One region of the Butyricimonas sp. Marseille-P2440 genome, then DNA from elsewhere that is predicted to be linked to it. Evidence: riboswitches for the same ligand, from Rfam matches in the RefSeq annotation. Region 1 holds a riboswitch; each other region holds the start of a gene.

Region 1 (7,867 bases):
TTTATACCCCCATGCCCGGAAGAATATCTCTCCGTCCTCGGGGTGTAACAAATCCTTCACGTCTTGGGACACCCATTGTATCGCCAGCACCGAGCGGCACTCGCCCTCTCCCGTCCAGTTTGTGACGTCCGAAATTTTGAAGCCGTCCATCACCGTGATATTCACGCTGTCCGATGCTTCCCCGAGTACGTTGGAAGCCGTCACTTTGACCTTGAACGTACCTTCCTTGGCAGACGAGAACTCGTATATCGTGTCCTTTGACATTTCTTTCCCGTCCACGAACCATTGGAGTGCGGCTTCCGTCGTGTTGATAATGTTCGCTCTTAACCTCACCTTCCTTTCCGGGAGAATAGCACTTTTCAGGTTTAAATTCTGCACGGAAACTTCCGGGGGAGTCAGAGGTTTTTCGTCACCTCCGCCTCCGCCATTGTCATCGCTACAAGAACTCCACATTCCCGTGAAGATCAATATAGCTAGTGCATAAAGTAAATTCTTTTTCATTACCGTTTTATTCAAAATTGTACGTGAAGAATATTCCGGCGGGGAAACGGGTATAGTCGTTATATGCAGCACTGATTTCGGGTTCTTCTCCACTAAAATCAAATGCCGTGATTTGATTTATCAAATAATTATTTCCCCAACCTTTTAATGTGTTCATGAAAACTTTTCCTGTTTTAGGGTTAACGGCAACGGTGTTGTAGACCTGTCCGACGTTCTCAACCATTGTTTTGGCATCTACCATGAAATCAGTTTGATTTTCACCGAAAATGTGACGATAGATTTTTGATGAGGTGCTATTTATATACAAGGTATCTCCTTTGGCTGTAATATTAGGAGTAGCTGGGCGAGCGAAAGTATTGGGTTTTAATTCATTTGCCGCATCTCCTGTTAATGTGTTAGCTTTTAGAATTTCACAGGTATTGGCATCCACTTTTGAGATTTTACCGGATGCGTCTGAAACCCAAAGATTATTATCTGAAGATTTAATTACTCCGGAAACATTACCCTCAAACGTGATTGTTTTGGCAATTTGGTCTTTTCCTTCTTCGAAGACAAGGACAGTATTGTTTCGGGTGGCAAATACTTTGTTGTTTACAACAGGCATTGTGTTGTTACGTGCTCCTGAGGTGCCTTCAACGAGTAATACTTCTCCTGTTGAAGGATGAAATATTTTGATACCTTGACCATCACGAATATATATATTATCCTCGTCTAATACCGCAATATGAGTAGGGGAACTTACTTTACCCTCTAATTCTTCTTGGAATTTACGTTCTCTTTTTAAGGTTTCTGCATTGAGAATAGTTACAAAACCACCATCATACCCTCCGGATTGAGAAACAATATACATTTTATTGTCTTTGATAAATAAGTCTTGGGTTAAGGCTCCTAATTCTCCTCCATTTTCAAATTGATAAACATTATTGGTTATTTCTCCTTTTGAATCAATGAAAATTAAACTTCCGGGCGATCTACTTCCTTCGTTAAGAATGAAAGTCCCATACTTGTATGTCCCGTGAACCTCAATCATGGTTGTGGTAAATGCCTTCCCGTCTGCATTGGATACGGCAAGCATCACGTTATATTTTCCAAGTTCTTCTGCCTTGAACGTGTAGATAGAATCTGTCGATACTTTTTCCCCATTTACCAACCAAGCCAAACTCGTTTCTATCGGGCTTTCGATCTTGGCTTTCAAAACAATAGATTCTGTCGGGAGCATCGAAAAACTACCATTTGCGCTTTCGATAGTTACTGTCGGCGGCGTTGGAATATATTTATCATCATCACTACAAGAACTCACTAATCCTGTCAACACTCCTAAAAACAATAATACTAAATAAAACTTCTTCATAATTCTAACCTTCTCTGTTTACTGTAAAATAATATATTAATAGATACTCTAAAATTCCCACATCAGCGACACGAGGCAATTCCGCAACGGCATCGGGTAATACTGTGTCGATTCGTAATACGTGTCCAGCAGGTTGTCCACCCGAACTTGCGGGGTCAGGCTCATCCCGTTGCGGAACTCGTGCCGGTAACCCGCGAGGATATTGTGCACCGAGTAAGGGTCGGTAGCGTATTCCTGGTCGGTGGTGATAAAGCGGCGTCCGATATAGGTCACCTGCCACGAGAAAAAAGCTCCCCGGTAATCGGCGGCAACCCTCACGTTCCATTTGAAGCGGGGCACGTAAGGAATCTGCTTCATGTACGAGCCGTCGTCCTCGTGTTGTTTCTTGCGGGTACGGGATTGCGACCAGCTGTAATTGCCCGATGCGTTTACCCTCAAATCCCCGATCTCGTAGGTCAGCTTCCCGTACAATTCCACCCCTTCCGAACGCACGTTGCGGAGGTTCTGCGGTGTCCATATCCATTGGTTCCCGTCCTTGGGCAACCATAGTATCCAATTGTCGATATACATCAGGTAGCCCGACACCTCCGCGTCCAGCGAGAGTCCCTGGCACAGGTGCTTCCGGTAAGCCACGGAAGCGTCGTACGAGTACCCGTCTTCCGGCTTCACGTCCGGGTTGCCTCCCGGTCGCCAGTAGAGGTCGTTCATGCTCGGGAAACGGTAGTTGTAAGCCATGCTTCCCTTTACCTGCAATTCCCGTTTCAACAGGTTGAACACCACGCCAGCCGACCACGTGGATACGCCCCGGCTGTCGTTCTGTTCGAACATGTACTGCCCGTTCAGCATCATCCACTCTACCGGGGTCCACAATGCCGACGCCTGCCACGAGAGCACGTTACGGTGGTGGCGGAAGGGCGGTTCCACCTCCGGGATGTCATAATCCACGTCGCCCAGCGTGTACTTCGACGAGTCGATGTCGATGTAGCTGCTCACCCGTATCAAGTCGTGCGAGTAAGTCAGGCTTGTGCCCAGCACGAGGTTTTCCCGCGGGGTAAACGTGTAATCGGCGATACCTTGCCACGTCTGCGACTGGTTCTTGTTACCCTCCGGGTCGAACATTCCCCCGGCGTACCATTTGTCGTACTTCTGCCGGTAATAGAGCCACGCCGCCTTCACGTGCAGGGCGTGTATGCTGCGGGTGAAATCCACGCCCGCGTATGCCCGGAAATTGGTTTCCCGTTGCTTCTCGTGCGATTGGTTGACAATCCCGAGAGCGGGAGGCAACATCCGTTCGCCTTCCTGAAACCACGCCACTGCCGTCAGCCGGGTGTAAGGGGATAACCGGAAGTAGCCTTCCTGCATTGCCGCCCATTGCGTGTAGTCAGCGTCTTGCCGTTTCTCGCGGAAAGGCTCGTTGGTCAATATCTTGTTCAGGTAAGTGTAATTATTGTCTGAGTGCTGGTAGTACAGGCGGGTTTTAAAAGTCGATTTTTCTCCGCCCGAGTTCACTTGCGCTCCCGCCGTGTACGTGCCGTACGAGCCGTACTCGCCCAGGGCTTTCCCGCTCACACCCTTGCGTCCGTCCGGGTCGGTGAAAAGGTTGACGCTCCCCCCGATAGCTCCCGTCCCGTTCTTCACGTGGCTGCTCCCGTAATACAGGTTCACGTTGTCCGTGAAGAACACCGGGATTTGCGAGAAATCGAAAGTCCCCGACATCGGCGGCGTGATATTGATGCCGTTCCAATTCACCCGTGTCTGCGAGGGACTGGCTCCCCGGAAGGAGGCAGTCGACAGGGCGCCCATTCCCAGGCTTTTGATGTAAATCGCCGTGTAGTCCGTCAGTAACTCCGCCAGCGAGCGGGTTTTATTTGCTTGCATGATTTCCGGGTCTATCCGGCTCACTTTTGCCCCGGCGTTCGCTTCATTGGCGTGCCGGATACGTTGGCTGACCACCTGCACCGTGTCGAGCATCCCGTGCATCGCCACCGAATCCCTTCGCTGTGCCTCTACCTGCATCCCGCTTCCCAGCGTGAAATAGATACATAATCCTATCGTTATTCTTTTAAGCATAATTCGTTTTTTAGCGTTGATTTCCGGGGAAATAGACTTGACCGGGATACACTCCCACTTTGTGGCTGACCTTCGAGCCGTCCTTCAGGTAGTGGCGAATGTAGCCTCTTTGCGCGGTGTAATCCAGGCAGTCGCACAAGTAGACGTCCCCCTCCGGGCTAACCGCGAAACCGTACATCATGCCCACCTCCGGCAGGTCGTAATAATGCTCGAACTCGCCGCTATCCACGTTCATACGGTACACGCTTTGTTGTTCTTTCTCGCCCTTGGCGTTCGCTTCAGCCGAACGGGTTTTCACGTTGAAATATATCCATGTCCCCGTGGGATCGATGTCCGTGCGGTTGTAATTGATATAGCCGATGATCTCGCCCGGTGTTTGTGAATTGGGGTCGCCGATGGGCAAGGTGTGTGATTCGACCACTTTCTCCCGCTTGGGGTCTACGCGTTTCAGCGTGATGCCCGTGACCACCCCGCTTCTTTTCTGGTACATCAGCCCCCAGATCATCCCTTCCTTGTCGATCAACATTTGGCACGTTTTCGTGTATTCTTCGTTATATACCTCTTTGATGATCCGGGCGTAATCCTTCTTGATGTTGTCGGCGTCGAACACGTACAGACCTCCCTGCGTCATGCCGAACACTTTATTTTCCGCCACGACCAAGTATTCCACCCACCGGGGGATGGAAATGTATTCCAGCGGCTTCCCGTAAGGCGGCACGGTTCGGACGCGTACCAGTTGGCGGTTCAAGTCCGATACGACTGCTTCCGTGGGGGAGATGGGCACGATCTGCCGCGGGTAGCCCGCCTGCGTGTAGAGTATTGTCCCCTCGGACTTGAAGGTCACGGGGTTGATGATCTCGATCTTTTTCGAGTTGTTCATCGCCACGAAATACTTCCCGTTAATCATCGTGATGGATTGTGCCACGTCACCCATCGGACGATGGTTCACGTCTTGGAAGGCATCCACCACCACCTTGCCGTCCTTATATATCACCGAGATAGCTCCGGCATTCGTGTTAATCAACCCCTCGTTCAGCACGAGAGCCTCTATATCCCCGTTGCCCAACACCCCGTCGGGGTAAGGCATCCCCGGTTTGTCGCATGACGACAATACCGTACCTATGCATAAAATAATCAGAAAACAAAACCACTTTTTCGCGAACATAATCTCCCTTTTAGTCTGGAAAAGGCTTGGCGTATCCGGTCGACAATGGTTAAGCTATCGGCGTTCACGTTCTTCCTTCCCCTTGAACGTTAAACAATGTGATCGTATGGCAGGTCTTCTGACTTGTTTCTTTCCCGGCGTCCTTCCCATCCCCGATATGCGGGACAGTGGATCACGAGTGCCGGAGAAATTGTTATGAAACTTACAGCAGTGGATCTGTTCAGGATTTTCACCTGATTCCCTATTAATCCCTGGTAAGGTTGTAGAAATATCTTACCCGGGAACCATAGCACCGCGAAAGTAATACCTATTTTTTTATATTACTAATGAATGGTGGAAAAGATTTTCCCGTGGAAAAGACATTTTTTGTCTTTATTTGTATATATCAGATAATTCATTATGTTTGTATTCTTATTATTCTACTATGCAACTTTGTGTCGATTGTCTGCTATAGAGATTGTAAGGCGGTTAAATACTGATGTTTGTATTTTTTTAGTATGATCTTGAATTGAAACATGATGAAGCGGGAGATTGCGATCGGTAAAACTAAAACGGAACAAGCGTTGTGGTTGGTGCTTGCTAATGCGTTGTCGTTATGTATGACATTGATAATATCCGCTATTCTTAGCCGGTACATGACAACTGTCGAGTACGGAACTTATCGACAGGTGATTTATATTTACTCGACCTTGTTGATCATTTTTTCCTTTGGACTTCCTAACGCGTACTCTTATTTTCTTGCACGAGTTCCTATCGAAGAAGGGCAGGCGGTGATTCGCAAATTGAACCTATTGTTCTGGGGACTTTCTGTTGTTTTCTCGCTTTTGTTGTTCACGGGGGCGGCTCGAATAGCCGAATTGCTGGCAAACCCGTTATTAACTGTCAATTTGAAATATTTTGCCGTAACTCCCATGCTATTGATGCCGGTATTGGGTGTCGAGCGTGTTTTGACCGTGTACGGGATGACACGTGTCGTGCTGGTGTACGTCTTGCTAGGTCGTGTGTTCTGTATACTTTTTTCCGTGTTGCCGGAGATTATTTTCGATGCCGGAGTTACTGGGGTCGTCACTGGGCTAGTGGTTGCTTCTTTGGGTTCGAGTCTTGTCGGTTTTCGACTTTTGTCGTTGCCGTTTAAGAATGTTACACCCGGGAAAACGGAGATAACAATTCGGGATATATTGCGATTTTCGATGCCGGTATTTACTTCAAGCTTGTACGGATTTATTATCGGGTCCGTGAGTCAATTTTTCGTGAGCCGTTACCTGGGAGTTGAAAATTTTGCCATGTTTGCGAACGGCTACAAGGAACTTCCTGTTGCCGGAATGGTGATTGGCGCCATATCCGGTATTTTATTGCCCGAGTTTTCCCGGATGACCCAAAACGGGGCTGGTAACAAGGAATATATAACTCTCTGGAAAAGCGTGATATTCAAGTCCGCGTCAATAATATACCCCTTTGCCGTGTTTTGTTGCGTTTTTGCCCCGGAAATAATGGGAACCTTATACGGGATCGCTTATCGTGAAGCGGCAGATTTGTTCAGGGTTGTCACGATAATAAATTTGGCGCGGATTGTGCCGTACGGACCGTTGATGTTCGCTTTAGGCGAAGGCAAGATATTCGCGAACGCCCATTTGGTCACGGCAATCACCTTGCTTGCACTTGATTTATCGTGTGTTTATTATTTCCCGTCTTTGTTGGCAATCGCTGTAATCACCACGGCAACCACCTTTTTTTGTCTCATGGCTCTAATGATAAGTACAGCGCGTATTTTGAACACGAGCCTGTTGGGGCTGCTACCCTGGAAATCGATGCTCAAAATCCTGTTGGCATCCGCCTTCTCGTGCTTTTGGGGAAGCTTGGCGATAAGTCGTGTCGGAATCACTCGCGACTTCTCCGTTCTTGTCATGGGATTTTTAATATCAGTTGGCATCTATTTGCCTGTTTCCCGGTGCCTGGGAATTAATTGCATGGCATTGTTGAAGTCGTTGGTAGTTTCGGGAAGTGTATCCAGGGGATAATTCCGTTTTCATGCTTTATCTTTTAAATCGATATCGTAATGCTTTAGCAATCTGCTTAATTGTATATCATTCTGGAAATTCCCGATATTTAAATTCTGTAATCTGTCTTTAAATATAATTTGTCGGAATAAATCCAAATGATAAAAACCTGAATTGTTGAAAAACGTGTTTACTTTGGAAGTGCCTTTTATTACTCCCATCATGTAGAACCAGATGTCATCGGCATAAGGGCATATTTCCGTGAATAATGATTGGTTTGTAACATCTGGATAAAGGCTATCAGGCGGATACCATATACCCCCATATCCAAGAGGAAATATTAGTTTGGAGGAAATTTTGTTTTGTTTGGCAGTATTAGTGGTATTAATATTTGCCCAATCCTTGTAACTCGATAGTTTCCCGTTTACGAAGGTGGGATACCGGCAATGTGTTGATATAATGTAACAAGGATTTTTTTTGTGGCATTCATAAAGACGTTCAAGGAAAGATGGCGGATAGTATGTATCGTCATCTATCGTTACGATATGATCCGATGGATATTCTTTGATTGCCGGTACCAGCTTTTGGTATGATTTAACGTCTTCTGTAAATTTAATTTGCAAATTCGCAAAAGACAGGGACTTGATTTTTTCAGGAATATTGTCTGTTGTCCAATTTTTAGAATCTAGCCAAAGGATGATTTGTCCGGGTAAAACCCGTCCGTTCAATATTGATAGTATTGCATAAGGCGTACATGCCGTGACTCTTCGACCGTAGCTTGTT
Region 2 (7,867 bases), on a different contig from region 1:
GATTATTTCCCAAGTTTAATTCCGTGGTGATCTCTTCCAACAGGGGAGTGTAGAGTAACGTCAAAGCTCCTGTTCTATTCGTTGATAACTTGTCACAACTTCTCAATACAGGAAATTCCAATTTTTTCAAAGAACTCATAGTGACAGAAATAGCTCCTCCAACACGTTCCAATGACGGGAAAACAATTCCGTTCATGGCAACTTTTCCATTTAAAGTCAAGTCTCCGCTAATTTGTCGCAAAGATGAAAAATCCACCGTTACGGAACCCGATTCGAACGTCAACGCTCCACCAACAGTTTCCAAGTGTGGACAAAGTATTTCACTAATCGCATTACTGGTTACGCTAAAATCTCCACCGACACGTTCCAAATGGTTCAATGTCACGTTCCACAAACTATCCGTAAGATATACTTGGAATTTTCCACCTACATCTTCCAAGTTATCCAATCCAGTTAATTCGTATCCGGAAAACAGACGATTGATTATCACATCGTTTGTCACGCTTTTCAAGGATGATAACGCTTCTAAGGAGTGAATGGTGTCCAACCCGGTCTGACGGCCGATAATCAAACTACCGTTAATTTGGGTCAATCCCTTTGCCCCGAAAGCATCCACCTCTTCTTGCGTGTTCAACATCACGATACCTTCAAAAGAAATGTATTGTTTTTCAGGAATATAGATATACTTTCTTTCCGCTCCGTTGTAAGAAGTTATCACGAAATAGATTTGTTCGTCCCAGTTGGTAATCGTGGAAGGATCCGGTTTTATGGAACAATTTTCACTGCATGCGATTTCCGGGGTAACTTCGCTCAACACGACTCCCTCCGGAGTTGTCAGTATAATCGTATCTCCCCGCAATAAAGCATGGTACGAGTTTTCTCCCTGTCTCAAACTGAAAGAGGTGATAAAATTATCACTTCCCGTGAAAGGATCATCATCATCATCGCAACTGACAAAAAGCGTTAGGATGAAAATAAAAACTCCCCAAAGAATATTTTTCCTCATAATGTATTATTTTAGCTATTATTTTTTATCTTTTAAACGTAAATCCATCGCCGCGGACGACTCCGTGGAAACCTCTCCCACGGCAGCACCTTGTCCCATTTGTGCCGTATGCACTTTCACGAAATCAATATATTTCAGATTTGCCGGGCTTCCGTCTTGTTGGATAGCATTTTCAATCCGGAATCCTGCCGGTTCATTTATGTTATCCACGTATCCCCAATCAAAACCCCAGTTGGTTTCAAGCCCTTCTGTTTTGAATTGATTACCTAAACACGTACCAGTAAGGATATAATACTCTTCTTTCATGAACCAAGGATAATAACCGGAATCGGGATGATAAGCGTTGCGTGCCAAGAAACTTAAATTCCCGTCATTATCAATAGATAATACATCTTGCTTTTCTGCTGTTGGACGGTAATATTTCAAGGCATACCGTTGCGTGATACCTGGTTTACCCGTTTCACTCCCTTTCAATTCATACCACGTGTCATCCGGAATTCCATTGCCATTTTCATCTTGACTTACCCAAACGACGCCACATTCACACCAATATTTACCTAAAGGATTACCCACAATATCAAAATCCGCCTCTCCTAACCCGTCATCTTCCACGCTATGGTCAAATCCCAAGATAAAATAACCGCCCCACGCACCAAGGGATGCGATCCAACTTGTACCACCACCGTTATCTAAAGTATTTTGAATCTGTCTACGCGCATCCTCGGCTGTCTGATTTTGGTTGAAACGAATAAATTGCCCGGGAGCCGGTGTAAACTCGAAACAATGGTTGGAAATATAACTGCTTCTGGAAGTTGTCGGTCTGAAATAGGTTCCTTCTTTCGGGGTACATTGCACGAAAACTTTTGCGGATGCCGTTTTGCCCTTATCCGTCGTGGTGACATCAATTTCATACGTTTTTCCCTCTGCCGACGGAGTAAAATTAAAACAAACGGAAGTTTGTCCACTTTGCACCTGCCCATCCACTTTCCACTCGTACACAGCCTGATCGCTGATGGCAAATTTCACAGGAGCCAACACGACATTTTTACCGATGGGACAAGTCATCGTAATTGCCTTATCCAACATCGAGGGCAACACGTAGCGAGCGTTATCGAAGAATAACAAAGGCTCTTCCTCGGGAATAACCGACACGTTGATGCTTTTCACGTCAACGCCATCCTCGTTCGTAACCTTCAAGGCAAGCGTGTACACGTTGATGTCTTCCTCTTTGAATTTAAGAATAGAATCATGTGACACGACCTTCCCGCCATAACTCCATTCAAATACTGTAGTTTCATCCGTGTACTCCGTTTCGGCGGCAAACTCCCGCTCGATTCCGCAATAAGCCACAGCGGCAGCTTCCGTCTTAATCCGCGGAGTTAAACGATCGACAACATTCACTTTTACCTGTTTCGCTACACTCCCGTTGTCAGCATCCAATTGAAATTTGACAAAACTCTCCCCGATGATTTTCCCCTGAAAATAGTATATCGTATCGTCCGACACAATCTTGCCATCTTGTTTCCAGGCATACACGGGATTCACCGCATCTGCCACGTGGACACTTAGAGGTATCTCTTTCCCGATTCTCACGAAATACTCTCCAGTTTCTGAATTAAAGGTAAAATCAGGATTACCTACATCCAACTTCTCATCATCATCATCACAAGCCATGAAAACACCAGCCATGAGCGCCAGCAATAACATGAACTTAAATTGAACTTTTTTTCTCATAACTACTGATAAAATTAAACTATTATTAATCTTGTAAAACTTTCGTCGTGAACACAATATGTGCCGGAATATCTCCGGTCTGTACGCTCCATTTCTTTTTCCCGTCCGGCGTGAAACAATAAAGAATTCCCGGGGTGACGTAATCCCCCGCGTCTCCCACGAATATTTCCCCCGTCTCAGGATTTACCGCCAACGCATAAGGTGTCTCGATCAACTTATCCGTCCCGTCCTTGATAAATCCGCGAGAAACAACCCGCTTGGCTCTCGTGTCATAAATCGTGTAGTTGATGCTCCACTTCCCCGTAACCTTACTATACTCCGTGCTGTACGAGTAGAGGGAATCCCCACACAAATACAGTTCACTGGCAGGAAAATCTAATTTCCTTTCCACCATATCATTCTTGGAATCGAGCACGTATGTATTTGAATGCACGTCGTAATAATCCCCGCGGGAAGTCACGTAGATCAACCCGTTCTGGTCTACCCGCATCCGGTGAAGGTTAATCGCTACCTTGATTTTCTTCATTTCCGTGAAGGTTTCCAAATCAATCACCGACACCGTATTGTCATAATTTGGCACCCGGTAACCACCCGAGTTTGCCACGTATAATTTATTCCCGACAATTACCATCTCTTCCGGTTGGTAACCCACCGTACAACTTCCCACAACTTGCAACGTCGCTGTATCAATCTTCACCACTTCCCCCAAACGTGCATTCGGGTCTATCTGCACCGGTCCGGCATACGAACTCACGTAAGCATAACCATCTTTGAAAACAATATACCGGCAATTCGTTACCGTTATTTTGGAAATTTCCTTTGCCGTATTCACGTCCATCACCTCGATCAAATGTGAACAATTTATTACGGCATACAGTTTGTTCCCGTAAATCTGAATATCATTCCCCACGTCACCTAATTCTTTCACCACGTTTGGATTACGTTCCGGGAAGATGTTCTTGTGATACTCTCCCGTGGTATAATCAAAATAATCCAACGAGGCTTTATTGCTTCCCATGTTACCTTCATTCAGCAAGAAAAAACCTTTCACGGGACCGGCAACCAAGTCACTTGGTGTCACCTTTGTCACTACCGATGGGATAATCTCGTCATCATCATCCCTGCAGGAAAACGAAAATATCCCCAGCAGGAACGTCAACGCCCAAATTTTCATTCTATTTACACGCATACTTTGTTATTTAGATAGTTATATTGACAATAAACTTCACGTTTGTTCCCGGCATCGGGTAACACTGCACCACCTCGTACTGCTGGTTAAAAATATTATTTATCTCTGCAGTCAATCGGATCGTAGGCCGCCTCCATGAAAAATTCCTGGATAACGAAAAGTCACTCGTGTACCACTCTTTCGCTCTGTTTTCCGGGATATTCGCGCTCGCCTCGTAACGTTTTCCCGTGTAGATAAAGCTATAATTTAAAAACCACTCCTTGTACGTTCCGTTTAAAATCAAGGAACCACTGTGCCACGGGATATAAGGAATCTGGTCCCCGTAGAAAGCACTCTCTTTCTTCGTGAAATCCTGGGCTTTTTGGTAGGTGTAATTCACCCGAGTATCCAGCAACCAATCCTGCCCGAATCGCCAACCGCCCTGCACGGCGACATCAATCCCACGGATTTCGACCTCCCCGAGATTTATCATCGTCCAACGGAATTGGTTGGAAGTCGGCATCGCAATGATTTTATCCGATACCTCATTGTAATACGCATCTACCTGAAATTCCAAACGCTCCAACCATCTATTTTCCGGCATATAGGCATACGTCACCCCTACATTATATTGGTTCGTGTATTCCGGATCCAAGTAAATATTCCCGATAAAAGTATAATACAAGTCATTCAATGTCGGCATCCGGAATACACGTTTATAAAATGCTCTCACGTTAAAATTATCGGCACGAAACGGTTGCCAAGAGGCAACCACCGTTGGGGTGTATTCCTGTACGTCATCTGCCGCCCCATTCTCCACCTTCGTGCGCTCGTGTACGAAAGTTCCCAACACGCTCGCCTGCAACTTGAAGCGTTCAAAATGCAAGGTTGTAGCAGCAGCAACCAAAGTCGTGAAACGCTTGGGATAGACAAAATTCACCAGATCTGCGTTCAACTTATTCCATTGGAAATCCACGGAAAGATTCACGTTCCAAAACGGGAATATCGTGAACATATTGGCAACGGAAAAATAGACTTCATGCTGCCGGAAATGATTGTTCACATACATCGTGCTCACATCTAACCGCGGATCGGATAAATAATGCAAATAATCGTATGCATACTTGCCATTCACGAGCAGGCTATAAAAATTGAAGTGTTTTTGGAAAGTACCTTGCAAGAAGAAATTGGAATCCCATTGCCGGTCTTGATGCTTGAATTTACCGGGTTCCTCCCGCACCGAAGCCCCCGGATACCCTCGCTCCGAATCGTAAAAATAAGCTTTTGCCTTCCAGTCTCCGTTGTTTACCTTCCCGAACAAACCGTATTCCACGCGCAAAGCATTCACATCCCCGTTCCGGCGCACCTCTGTCGTGTCGTACCCGTTTTTCTTTTTATACGAGAACTTGTATTTCCCTGTCGTGTACATATATTCCGCACTCAAAGCCCCGTCCACCTTTTTCCCTAAACGATGTTCCCACAAGAACGAGGGATTTGCTACACCGAAAGATCCGGTCTTGAATGTAAACTTGGCATGATGTTTCTCACCCTTCGCAAATCGAGGTACCCGACTCGTCATATATATGGAACCGGCAGAACCGAAATCTTTTGCCGGTTGGAATATTGCGCTCCGCTGTCCGTTGTAAAGAGTTATCGCTTCCATGTTGTCCAAGGAAAAACGCCCGAGGTCCACCGTACCGTTTTGAGCGTTTCCCAACTCGACCCCATCGTAAAACACCCCTACATGCTGCGTACCCATAGCCCGAATATTCACGGTTTTCAAACCTCCTATTCCTCCGTAATCCTTGATTTGTACCCCGGAAAAATAACGCAACGCATCCGCCACCGAGTGAACGCTTAATTTTTCCAACGCTTTTCCCTCCATGACCTGCACCGGTATCACTTCTTTGCGCACCCTCGGAGCAGACACTTCCACCTCGTTAATACGGTACGTCTTGGTTGAATCCACTTGCTGCGCACTCGAAAAACAAGGGGCAACAAAACATGACGAAATCAGTACTCCTAATACTATTAGTTTCATCTTTAGCCGTTATAAAAATACAACAGCTCCCCAGTACTCGAATAGATACAAATACCTACAATTATCTATTACAACAAAAATATGATAAAAAATACCTGCATCCAAGCTCTAGTCCCAGAAAGCTTTAGATCAACGATATTGGCAGGTCTTCTGACTTACTCCATCTTTAAACGCCCTTCCCATTTCATGTTGAAACAGTGGATTTGAGTCGTGTTCAAAGATTTTAGTAGAGCTTACAGCAGCGGGTCTGTTCAAGATTCTCACTTGATTCCCTTTTCACCACACGCTTGAAACAAGGTGTGACACCAAAATCGCTGCAAAAATATATAATAAAAGCAATACAATCAAATAAAAAAAGGAAAAAGAATTTATTTTCAATATTTAATTTTACAACAACAATAAATTTATCGCTTATCCCTATAAAATTGATCAGAACAAAATAATCCCCCTGAATTATCTGACTGAAATTCAAGGGGATTTTATTTATTTTTAACGAATTATTCCCACTCGATGGTGGCTGGCGGTTTGGAACTGATGTCGTAAACAACACGGTTGATTCCCCGCACGTTATTGATAATCTTGTTAGATACTTTTGCCAAGAATTCGTAAGGTAAATGACACCAGTCGGCAGTCATTCCGTCCGTTGATTCCACGGCACGCAGGGCAACGACGCTCTCGTAAGTACGTTCATCTCCCATCACGCCGACACTCTTGACCGGTAATAAGATTGTACCCGCTTGCCATACTTTGTCGTACAATCCCTCTTCCTGAAGCATAGATATGTAAATATGATCGGCTTCCTGTAACAATCTCACCTTTTCTTTCGTGATCTCGCCCAAGATACGGATAGCAAGCCCGGGACCCGGGAAAGGATGGCGTTTCAGGAATTTATCCGCTAACCCGAGGCTCTTGCCCACCCGACGGACTTCATCCTTGAATAACAGACGTAAAGGCTCTACAATCTTCAATTTCATGTAATCGGGAAGACCGCCCACGTTATGGTGCGATTTAATGGTTTGCGACGGACCGTTTACCGACGATGATTCAATCACGTCCGGGTAAATTGTTCCCTGTCCCAACCATTTGGCATCTTCTATCTTGTGTGATTCCTTGTCAAACACGTCCACAAAAGTAGCCCCGATAATCTTGCGTTTCTTCTCGGGCTCCTCTATTCCGGCAAGACGGGAAAGGAAAAGATCCCCGGCATCCACGCCAACGACATTCAAGCCTAACTCCTTGTAGTTCTCCATCACGGAAGAAAATTCATCTTTCCTGAGCAACCCGTTATCGACAAATATACAAGTCAGATTCCTACCGATAGCCCGGTGCAATAACATAGCAGCCACAGTGGAATCTACTCCCCCCGACAAACCTAAGATTACACGGTCTTCGCCTAATTTTGCTTTCAATTCGGCAACCGTGGTCTCGATAAAAGAATCAGGAGTCCAGTCCTGTTTGCAACCACAAATGTCAACCACGAAATTCTTTAATAATTCGGTTCCTTCCGTGCTATGATATACTTCCGGGTGGAACTGGATACCGTACGTTTCCTCACCCTCGATCCGATAGGCGGCATTCTCCACGTCAGCCGTACTGGCAACAACGGTATAATGTGACGGCAATGTTTCAATCGTATCCCCGTGCGACATCCATACCTGTGAATGTTGGCTGATATGCTTGAAAAGCGGACAACCGTTATCCACGAAGGACAAATTTGCCCTACCGTACTCTCTCTTGTTGGAAGCCTTCACTTCCCCCCCGAAATAATGAGCCAGATATTGTGCCCCGTAACATACTCCCAACAAAGGTAATTTTCCCTTGATGGAAGACAAATCCGGCCGCGGAGCCTTCTCGTCCCGAACGGAGAACGGACTGCCCGAAAGGATGACACCCTTCACGGATACATCAAGTGCCGGAT
Region 3 (7,867 bases), 100 kb from region 1:
GAATTCGGGCGACACGTATGGTCCCGGCTCTGATGTGATGTTATCTGTCAAAGACCCCCAGCTCGTACAGGGATGGTGGGATCAGAATGTTTCCGATATTTATATTCGTAAATTTTGGACTCAAGGGATTTATTTCCGCGACGTGTTCGAGTTGAACGAGAAATGGAAGTTCATGGCTTCCGGGCGTATGGATTTCTACAAGCGGAAATACTCTGGTTATTTCCCCACGATTGACGGGAAATCATTCGACTATAAAAAAGAGGACATTGGCGAATGGCAGAGTTTCCATACTTCCGCTTTCACGTGGCACGTGGGAGCCGTTTATTTCCCGACACCGGAACTTTCCATACACTTGGCTCACGGGTCTGCTTTTACCCCGAATACCACGACTTACGCGGTGAATAACATTTACCTGGATAAAAATGGCAACGAGATTAATCCCGACACGGAAGGGGACAAGATTTTTGATCCCGAACGCGATTATTCTTTTGAGGTGGGCGCACGCTATACGCCGTGGGAATGGTTTGATGCCAGCGTGAATTACTCGTATGTCCGCCGTAATAATATGGTGACCAACGTGGGAACGCGTGAAGTGGACGTGGAACAACCGGATGACTCGATGCAACCGACGAAAATGACGGTTAGGGCACAAGTGGGACGTGCCGACATGAGCACGATCGATATGGATGTGACAGTTCGCCCAATTCCGTCGTTAGCGTTGCACGGGGCTTTGTGTTTCTCGGACTACCGGGTACGTTCCATCCGGGAGAGTGATGCTTTTCCCGAGTACAAACAGACAGGAAAGAATATGCGCACGACGGGAGTGCCCCGCACGACATACTACCTTATGGCTGATTACACGATCCCTTCTGGGATTTTCCGCTTCCTTTCCTTCCACTTGAGTGGTAATTTCCGGGATAAGGTGTACCGTGACGTGGCGTCTAACTTGTATTATCCCTCTTTGTGGTTGATGGATGCCGGAATATTCTATACGATTCACAATCATGTGACGCTGTCTTGTAACGTGAATAATATTCTGAACAAGAAATATTTTGAAACGACGAATGCTCCCGTGCAAGGTGCGCCGGTGAATTATCAGTTTTCACTTTCTTACAAGTTTTAGGACAATTGTTCCCCGGGATTGTTTGTTATAGGGATGAAGTGAAGAATTTCTTGAAAAGAGGTTTTTCACTTCTCTCTAAATGAAGAAAGTAAGTGAAACGGAGTTTCGGACCAGTCCGGGGAATTGATATAAATGGTATTGTTATGATTAAATTTTTTATTCATGTTCACCGCTTGCTGGGCGTATTGTTGTGTATTTTGTGTTTCTCGTGGTGTATTTCGGGGATTGTACTTATCTATCATGGTTACCCCCGCGTGGGTCCGGATAAACGTTTGCCCCGGCAGGAAGCCTTGGATAGTGCTCAACTTCCCTCCATGCAGGAGGTGTGGCAGCGTCTGCCTAAAGACGTGTTAGGCAAAAATCTCACGCTCAATAATCCTTACGGTCGACCGGTTTTCCATTACGGTCGGTGGAGGGACATTGAGGACGTATACATGGACACGGCTTACGTGCTGCCGGATAATACTTATCCGCTTTGCGAGGAGCACGCCCGCTTATGGTGTCCCGATCATCATATTGTGAAGGTGGACACCATGCATAAGTTGGACGTGTGGATTCCTTTCGGACAATTGAAGCGGGATTTGCCCGTTTATGCTTTTTATTATGATGGACCGGAGCATTATCGCTTGTATGTGTCATCCCGTACGGGCGATATTCTTCATTTTTCTTCCCGTGAGCAACGTTTCTGGGCATGGATCGGGGCGATTCCGCATTGGTTGTATATTACTTCTATTCGGCAAGATATGCAGTCGTGGAATGCTTTGCTCTACTGGAGCACGTTGGTAAGCATGATTATGTGCGTTGCCGGTGCTTTCCTTGGTGTCCGGGCTTACTGGTTGAACCGGCGCAAAGGGCTGTTACGTTCCCCGTACAAAAAGCAATGGTTTCGCTGGCATCACATTACGGGGTTCTTTTTCGGTATTTTCTTGTTTACTTGGCTTTTCAGCGCTTGGGCGCCGATGTCGTCGACCTTTTCAAGTTTGTTTAAACAGCAGAAGGGAAAAGACATGGCATCCCGTCCCCAGGTATCTGACCGGGGTGCTTTGCCCGCTGAAGCTTATCAGTTGGACTACCGGGCGGCAATAGCTTCGATTGCCAAGGAACACGGAGAGGTGAAAGAGATATCGTGGGGAAACTATCAGGATATCCCGCTTTACAAGGTGCGTACCGTGGATGAGATTTATACGCTGGACGCTTCTGCAGATTCTGTGTGTCCGTTCCGTATAACAGAGGAAATGGTGTATGCTGCTGCCAAGAAATTAGCTGGAGATACGGTTCAATACACGATTAGCAGGATGGAAGAGTATGACAATTATTATATTTCCCGGCGGAAAGGGAGATTACCCCTTCCGGCATACAAAGTAACGATGGAAACGGAAAATAATGATGTTTACTATTTTAATCTCGAATCTGAAAACCCGCAGCATTATGATGACAATGGCAGATGGCGAAGATGGGCTTTCCGGGGATTGCACCGGCTGGATTTTAAGTTCTTGTTGGATCGTCCCGTGTTGTGGACAGTGGTCATGTGGATGTTGTTGCTGGGATGTGCGTTTGTATCTCTATCCGGGATCGTGTTGTCCGTGAAATACATTATCCGATTGATAAGAAGACCCCGGAAATGTAAAGGTTAAAGTAGAGTGAAGGAGTTTTGATCATTTCTTCCGTCAGCCGGAATATCGTGAAGAATCTCTTGCCAGAAGTTCCTGTGTTTGAGATTCTTCATTTCGTTTAGAATAATAAATGAAGATTTTGTCCGGAGGAACGGAAAAAATAGGTCTGGAAATTATAAAATAAGAAAATTGTATTACTTTTGCCCCTGTTTTGGTGTTACACCTTCTCTCGTGGAGGTGATGCTTAATAGGGAATCCGGTGAGAATCCGGAACTGTACCCGCAGCTGTAAGTTCCTTTAAAAGGATTTTGTACTTCAAATGTCACTGGTGTTACAACCGGGAAGGCAACAAAATCCGGAACAAGTCAGAAGACCTGCCGAACAAGATAAACCATAGCTTTCGGGAAAAAAAGCGAGAGGGAAAATACAATTTTACCTTGAAACTCATATTGCCCAGAAGACTATGTTAATAATGCTTTATTCATTATTAATATATAGTTGTATGAAAAAAGTTGTTGTATTGGCATTATTGCTGATGATGTGTATTGGTTCTCTTTTTGCGGAGGACAAAGACAAGCGGAAAAAGAAAAGTATCACGGATACCATTTTCCAGATTGATGAGGTAAACGTGGTGAAAACTAAAAAGACGAATCGGGTTCAGCTATTAAACCTGAATGTGCCTTTACGTTATGTACCCATGACAGTAACTTCTTTGCCGGGGGCGGTGATCGAACGCAAAGGAATGGTAAACTTAGAGGATGCAGTACGTTTTTTGCCGGGAGTAACGATTTCTAATCAACTTGGTCCTTTTAAGGCTTATTCTGTACGCGGGGGACGGCAGGCATTGGTGATGATCGATGGAATACGCGATGACCGGGCTATCATGAACACGGCACCGTTTGGAGATTTGGCTTCAGTGGAAAGAATCGAGGTAATTAAGGGTGCGGCATCCATTCTGGGCGGACATTCTGCCATGGGGGGAATAATCAATATCGTTCGCAAGAAGGTGACTCCTGATTTCACGGCAAATGCCCGTATCAGTTACGGGAGTTGGAATGAGAAACGGGCAACCATGGGATTCGGGGGCAAATTGGTCGGACCTATTGAATACCGGGCAAATTTGCATTACTCCCACGGGGATGGGTATCGGGATGTGACATCCAATCGCTTTTCCGGTTTGGCTGCATTGGGGGCTACTCTCGGGAAAAGCCGGATTGATATGCGTTTCGGTTTTTGCGATGACGATTACACGACGGAAATCGGATCGGCTCCTTATATGCCCGGGGATATGTTTGATGTGGAGACAAATGAACTCGTGTTGAAGAAAGGGGATTTAAATCCTTTTGCCGATTATGACCAGACTTATGGGGATCACGCGAATGATTTTATGAATCGCAAGAATTGGAATATCGATTTTCAATATGTATATAGTTTCTCCAAGAGTTTGAAACTGAAAGAGCGTTTTGCCTTTGACCATAGTTTTATGCGTTATTGTACCGTGGAAGGTATCAGTTACCTGACTTCAAAAACTCCAAGAGATGGTTATAATTACGTTTATTATAAGAAAAATGGAGGTGCGTTGACCCCAACATATGTTTGCCTCGATTCTTTGCAGCGGTCATACCCGTTAGGTTTTTACCCGCGGCATGATACGTGGAATAATACGTTGGAGTTAACTGGAGATCTCGAAACTGGTAGTTTGACCCACCACTATACAGTAGGTTGGTCGTTTGATTTGTTTGATTATTTGCAATATAACGGTTGGACAGAAAAGGAAAATGATAATATTGGTCCCGGAGTAAAAGCTAAATTAACAGTTGTTGATCCACACTTGGTACAAGGGTGGTGGGAAAATCGTGTTTCTGCTGTTACCATGCGTAAGGATTATACGAACGGATTTTATATCCATGACGTGATTGAGTTGAACGAGAAGTGGAAAGTAATGCTTGCCGGACGTATGGATTTCTTCCGTCGCCAGAGTGCCACGGCAACCCCTACCGATAAAGAGCGGCATTACGATAAAGAGAATCGTTCCGAATGGCAGAAGGTAAGCACTTCCGCTTTCACGTATCGTGCCGGAGCGGTATATATTCCCATGCCTCAACTTTCGTTCTATGCTTCTATGGCGTCATATTTTACTCCGAATACGACAATTTATAACCCGAATACGATTTATCTCGATCGTAATGGTAAGGCGTATAATCCGGATACGGATGGCGGAGAGGTGTTTAAACCAACGAGAGGATACCAGGCAGAAGTCGGGATTCGTTACACCTTAAATGATTTTGTTGATTTTAATGCCAGTATTTTTTACTTGCGGCAATTGAATTTAGTGAGAAAGGTCGGAACGCAAAATGTGGAAACGGAAGATGAGAACGGAGAGATCTTTGTGGAAGAGAAAACGATACAAGCCCAAATCGGTACGGCTGACTCCAGAGGATTGGATATGGAGATTATCCTTACTCCCGTGTCGACTTTACAAATTACTGCGGGTTTGGGCGTGTCCGATTATCGCACGCGTGCAATCTTGAAGAGTAGTGCTTTCCCGGATTATGTGGAAACAAGTAAAAATATGCGTACAACAGGAGCTCCCCGTACCACTTTCTATGTTTTTGGCGACTATACGATCCCGCACGGGGTATTTAAAAACTTGTCATTCCATTTGAGTGGTAATTTTGTGGATAAAGTATTCAAGGATGTGGCAGCTCGTACTTATACTCCGGCTTTGTGGTTAATGGATGGAGGTATTTTTTATACTATTAAACGTAACGTGATGTTGGCAGTGAACGTGAATAACTTGTTTAATAAAGATTATTTCACGCAAGGCAACAAACCGGTGAAAGGGATGCCGCGGAACTTCCAGGCATCTGTGTCATATAATTTTTAATATTTGCAGGCTATGAGAAAAATATTTGTTGTAATGCTAATGATATGGGGCGCAATGTTTACTTCTTGCTCCGATAACGTGGACCGGGTGTATGAAGATATGACAACCCCTTGGGAAATATCCATGAGTGTAACGAAAGCTGAAGCGGGAAAAGTTAGTTTTAACTTGTTCCGGGGAAGCTATCTCGGGGCGTTAGTAGATGAGATTAATTGGGGGGACGGGAAAACGGAAAAGCCGGGTAGTATGTCGGTTTACAGTCACGAGTTTGAAGCTGGCACATATACGATTGTCGCGAAAGGGCGAGGACCTGTTTTGTTGTGGATAGCGGAAAAGGATTTGACCTCGCTCGACTTGAGTAAATGTACATTATTAACAGAATTACAATGTTCTGCCGGGAAATTTACTTCTTTGGATTTGAATGATTGCCAGGAATTGACGGCTGTTGTTTGTAAAGCTGCTTTGACTTCTTTGAGTGTGGATGCTTGTAAAAATCTGACGAGCTTGGATTGTAGCAAGAATCAATTGACGGAATTGCCGAAACTCCCGAGTTCTGTAACATCAATCGTGTGTAGTAATAATAAGCTTGTTTCTTTAGATCTTTCTTCATATGATAATCTGGCTAGTATTACTTGTGCGAACAATCAATTGACGGGTTTGAAAATATCCCCAAACGTGACGTCCTTGGATTGTAGCGGGAATAAATTGACCTCTTTGGATTTATCTGCCAACGAGAGTTTGACTTCTTTGACGTGCTCTAAGAATGAGTTAATCTCCTTGAAAGTGTGTACTTCCAATAAGGTATTGGCTTGCCTAACCTCTATTTCTTGTGGAACGAACCAGTTGACAGAGTTAGATTTATCAAATTGCCGGGCTCTTGTGACTGTGTCTTTTGAGAATAATCAAATGGATAAAGATGCTGTTGATGCTGTTTATACACGGCTTTATAAAACGACGAATAGTAAGGCTACGGTAACCGTTTATGGAAATAAATCTGTCGGCACTCCTTCTATAGCTATTGAAAAGGGATGGACTGTGGTTTCCGAGAAAAAATAGTATTTTCCGTGCATAATTAGGAATGAGGTTGTCTGAAGTGAAGTAGGACAACCTCTTCTGTTTATCTGTAGTACAATTTTTGATTGGACGAAAGACAGAATACGGACTTATTGGCTACTTTTGTCAAAAATAAAATAGTCATTATAACATAAGAATATGAAAAAGTTTGTATCGTTTTTATTGGTACTGTTTCTTGTAGCCCGTGTGGGTGTCTACGCGCAAGATACGGTAAAACAGGATACCGTGAAGCCCGAGGGGTATAAGTTCACGGATATCAAGAGATTGCCTGCCACGTCCGTGAAAGACCAGTTCCGATCCGGTACTTGTTGGGCATGGTCTACGGCTTCTTTCCTGGAATCGGAAATGATGCGGTTGGGGAAAGATTCAGTAAACCTTTCGGCAATCTATTTCGTGAAACACGCGTACAGCGACAAGGCTGACAAGTATGTCCGTTTGCATGGCGTGTTGAATTTTGCCGTGGGCGGAGCCTCGTCAGATGTCATTAATATGGCAAAGAAATACGGGATTGTTCCCCTGGAAGTTTTCGAGGGGTTGAATTACGGGGAGCCGAATCACGTGTTCGGGGAGATTGATGCTGTGCTGAAAGCATACGTGGAAGCGGTGGTCGAGAATAATAACAGACGATTGAGCACCGCGTGGAAGAAAGGATTCGACGCGATTCTGGATGTTTATCTCGGCGAGGAACCCGAGAAGTTCGAGTACAAGGGGAAAGAATATACCCCCCGTACTTTTGCCGACGAGGTCGTTGGGTTGAACATGGATGATTACGTGAACTTGAGTTCGTTCACGCATCATCCATTCTACACGGAGTTCGCGTTGGAAGTCGCCGATAACTGGGGATGGGATAAGGTGTATAACATCCCGTTGAACGAGTTGATGCGGGTGATGGAAAGTGCTATCGATAACGGATATACCTTTGTTTGGGGGGCTGACGTGAGCGAGAAAGGGTTTGCCTCAAAGGATGCAGGCGTTGCCGTGGTCCCCACGACGAACACGAAAGAGATGACCGGGGCTGAAATAGCCAAGTGGGAAAAGTTATCCAAAGAACAGCAAACGATGGAAGCATTTAAACTGGCTCCGGCTCCCGAGAAGAAAATCACCCAGGAGATGAGGCAGGAAGAATTCGACCGTTACCTGACGACGGATGACCATGGAATGCATGTTATCGGT

What was found. Region 1 has a riboswitch for cobalamin ahead of BN8899_RS06785 (DUF5074 domain-containing protein). Riboswitches for the same ligand answer to the same signal wherever they lie in the genome.
Region 2: another riboswitch for cobalamin. It lies ahead of BN8899_RS17165 (TonB-dependent receptor); the one in region 1 lies ahead of BN8899_RS06785 (DUF5074 domain-containing protein).
Region 3: another riboswitch for cobalamin. It lies ahead of BN8899_RS06410 (TonB-dependent receptor); the one in region 1 lies ahead of BN8899_RS06785 (DUF5074 domain-containing protein).

Annotation. Positions count from the first base shown of each region.
Region 1 is NZ_LT594609.1:174,091-181,957, reverse strand. Features, by position in the region: gene BN8899_RS06800 (PKD domain-containing protein) at 1-501, opposite strand, end outside; gene BN8899_RS06795 (DUF5074 domain-containing protein) at 509-1,852, opposite strand; gene BN8899_RS06790 (TonB-dependent receptor plug domain-containing protein) at 1,901-3,922, opposite strand; gene BN8899_RS06785 (DUF5074 domain-containing protein) at 3,933-5,087, opposite strand; cobalamin riboswitch at 5,178-5,391, opposite strand; gene BN8899_RS06780 (lipopolysaccharide biosynthesis protein) at 5,606-7,105, shown strand; gene BN8899_RS06775 (glycosyltransferase family 2 protein) at 7,114-7,867, opposite strand, start outside.
Region 2 is NZ_LT594610.1:1,451,101-1,458,967, forward strand. Features, by position in the region: gene BN8899_RS17150 (hypothetical protein) at 1-1,006, opposite strand, end outside; gene BN8899_RS17155 (PKD-like domain-containing protein) at 1,025-2,740, opposite strand; gene BN8899_RS17160 (YncE family protein) at 2,766-3,929, opposite strand; gene BN8899_RS17165 (TonB-dependent receptor) at 3,940-5,949, opposite strand; cobalamin riboswitch at 6,072-6,274, opposite strand; gene guaA (glutamine-hydrolyzing GMP synthase) at 6,447-7,867, opposite strand, start outside.
Region 3 is NZ_LT594609.1:72,182-80,048, reverse strand. Features, by position in the region: gene BN8899_RS06420 (TonB-dependent receptor) at 1-1,123, shown strand, start outside; gene BN8899_RS06415 (PepSY domain-containing protein) at 1,267-2,757, shown strand; cobalamin riboswitch at 2,932-3,133, shown strand; gene BN8899_RS06410 (TonB-dependent receptor) at 3,239-5,623, shown strand; gene BN8899_RS06405 (leucine-rich repeat domain-containing protein) at 5,636-6,676, shown strand; gene BN8899_RS06400 (C1 family peptidase) at 6,833-7,867, shown strand, end outside.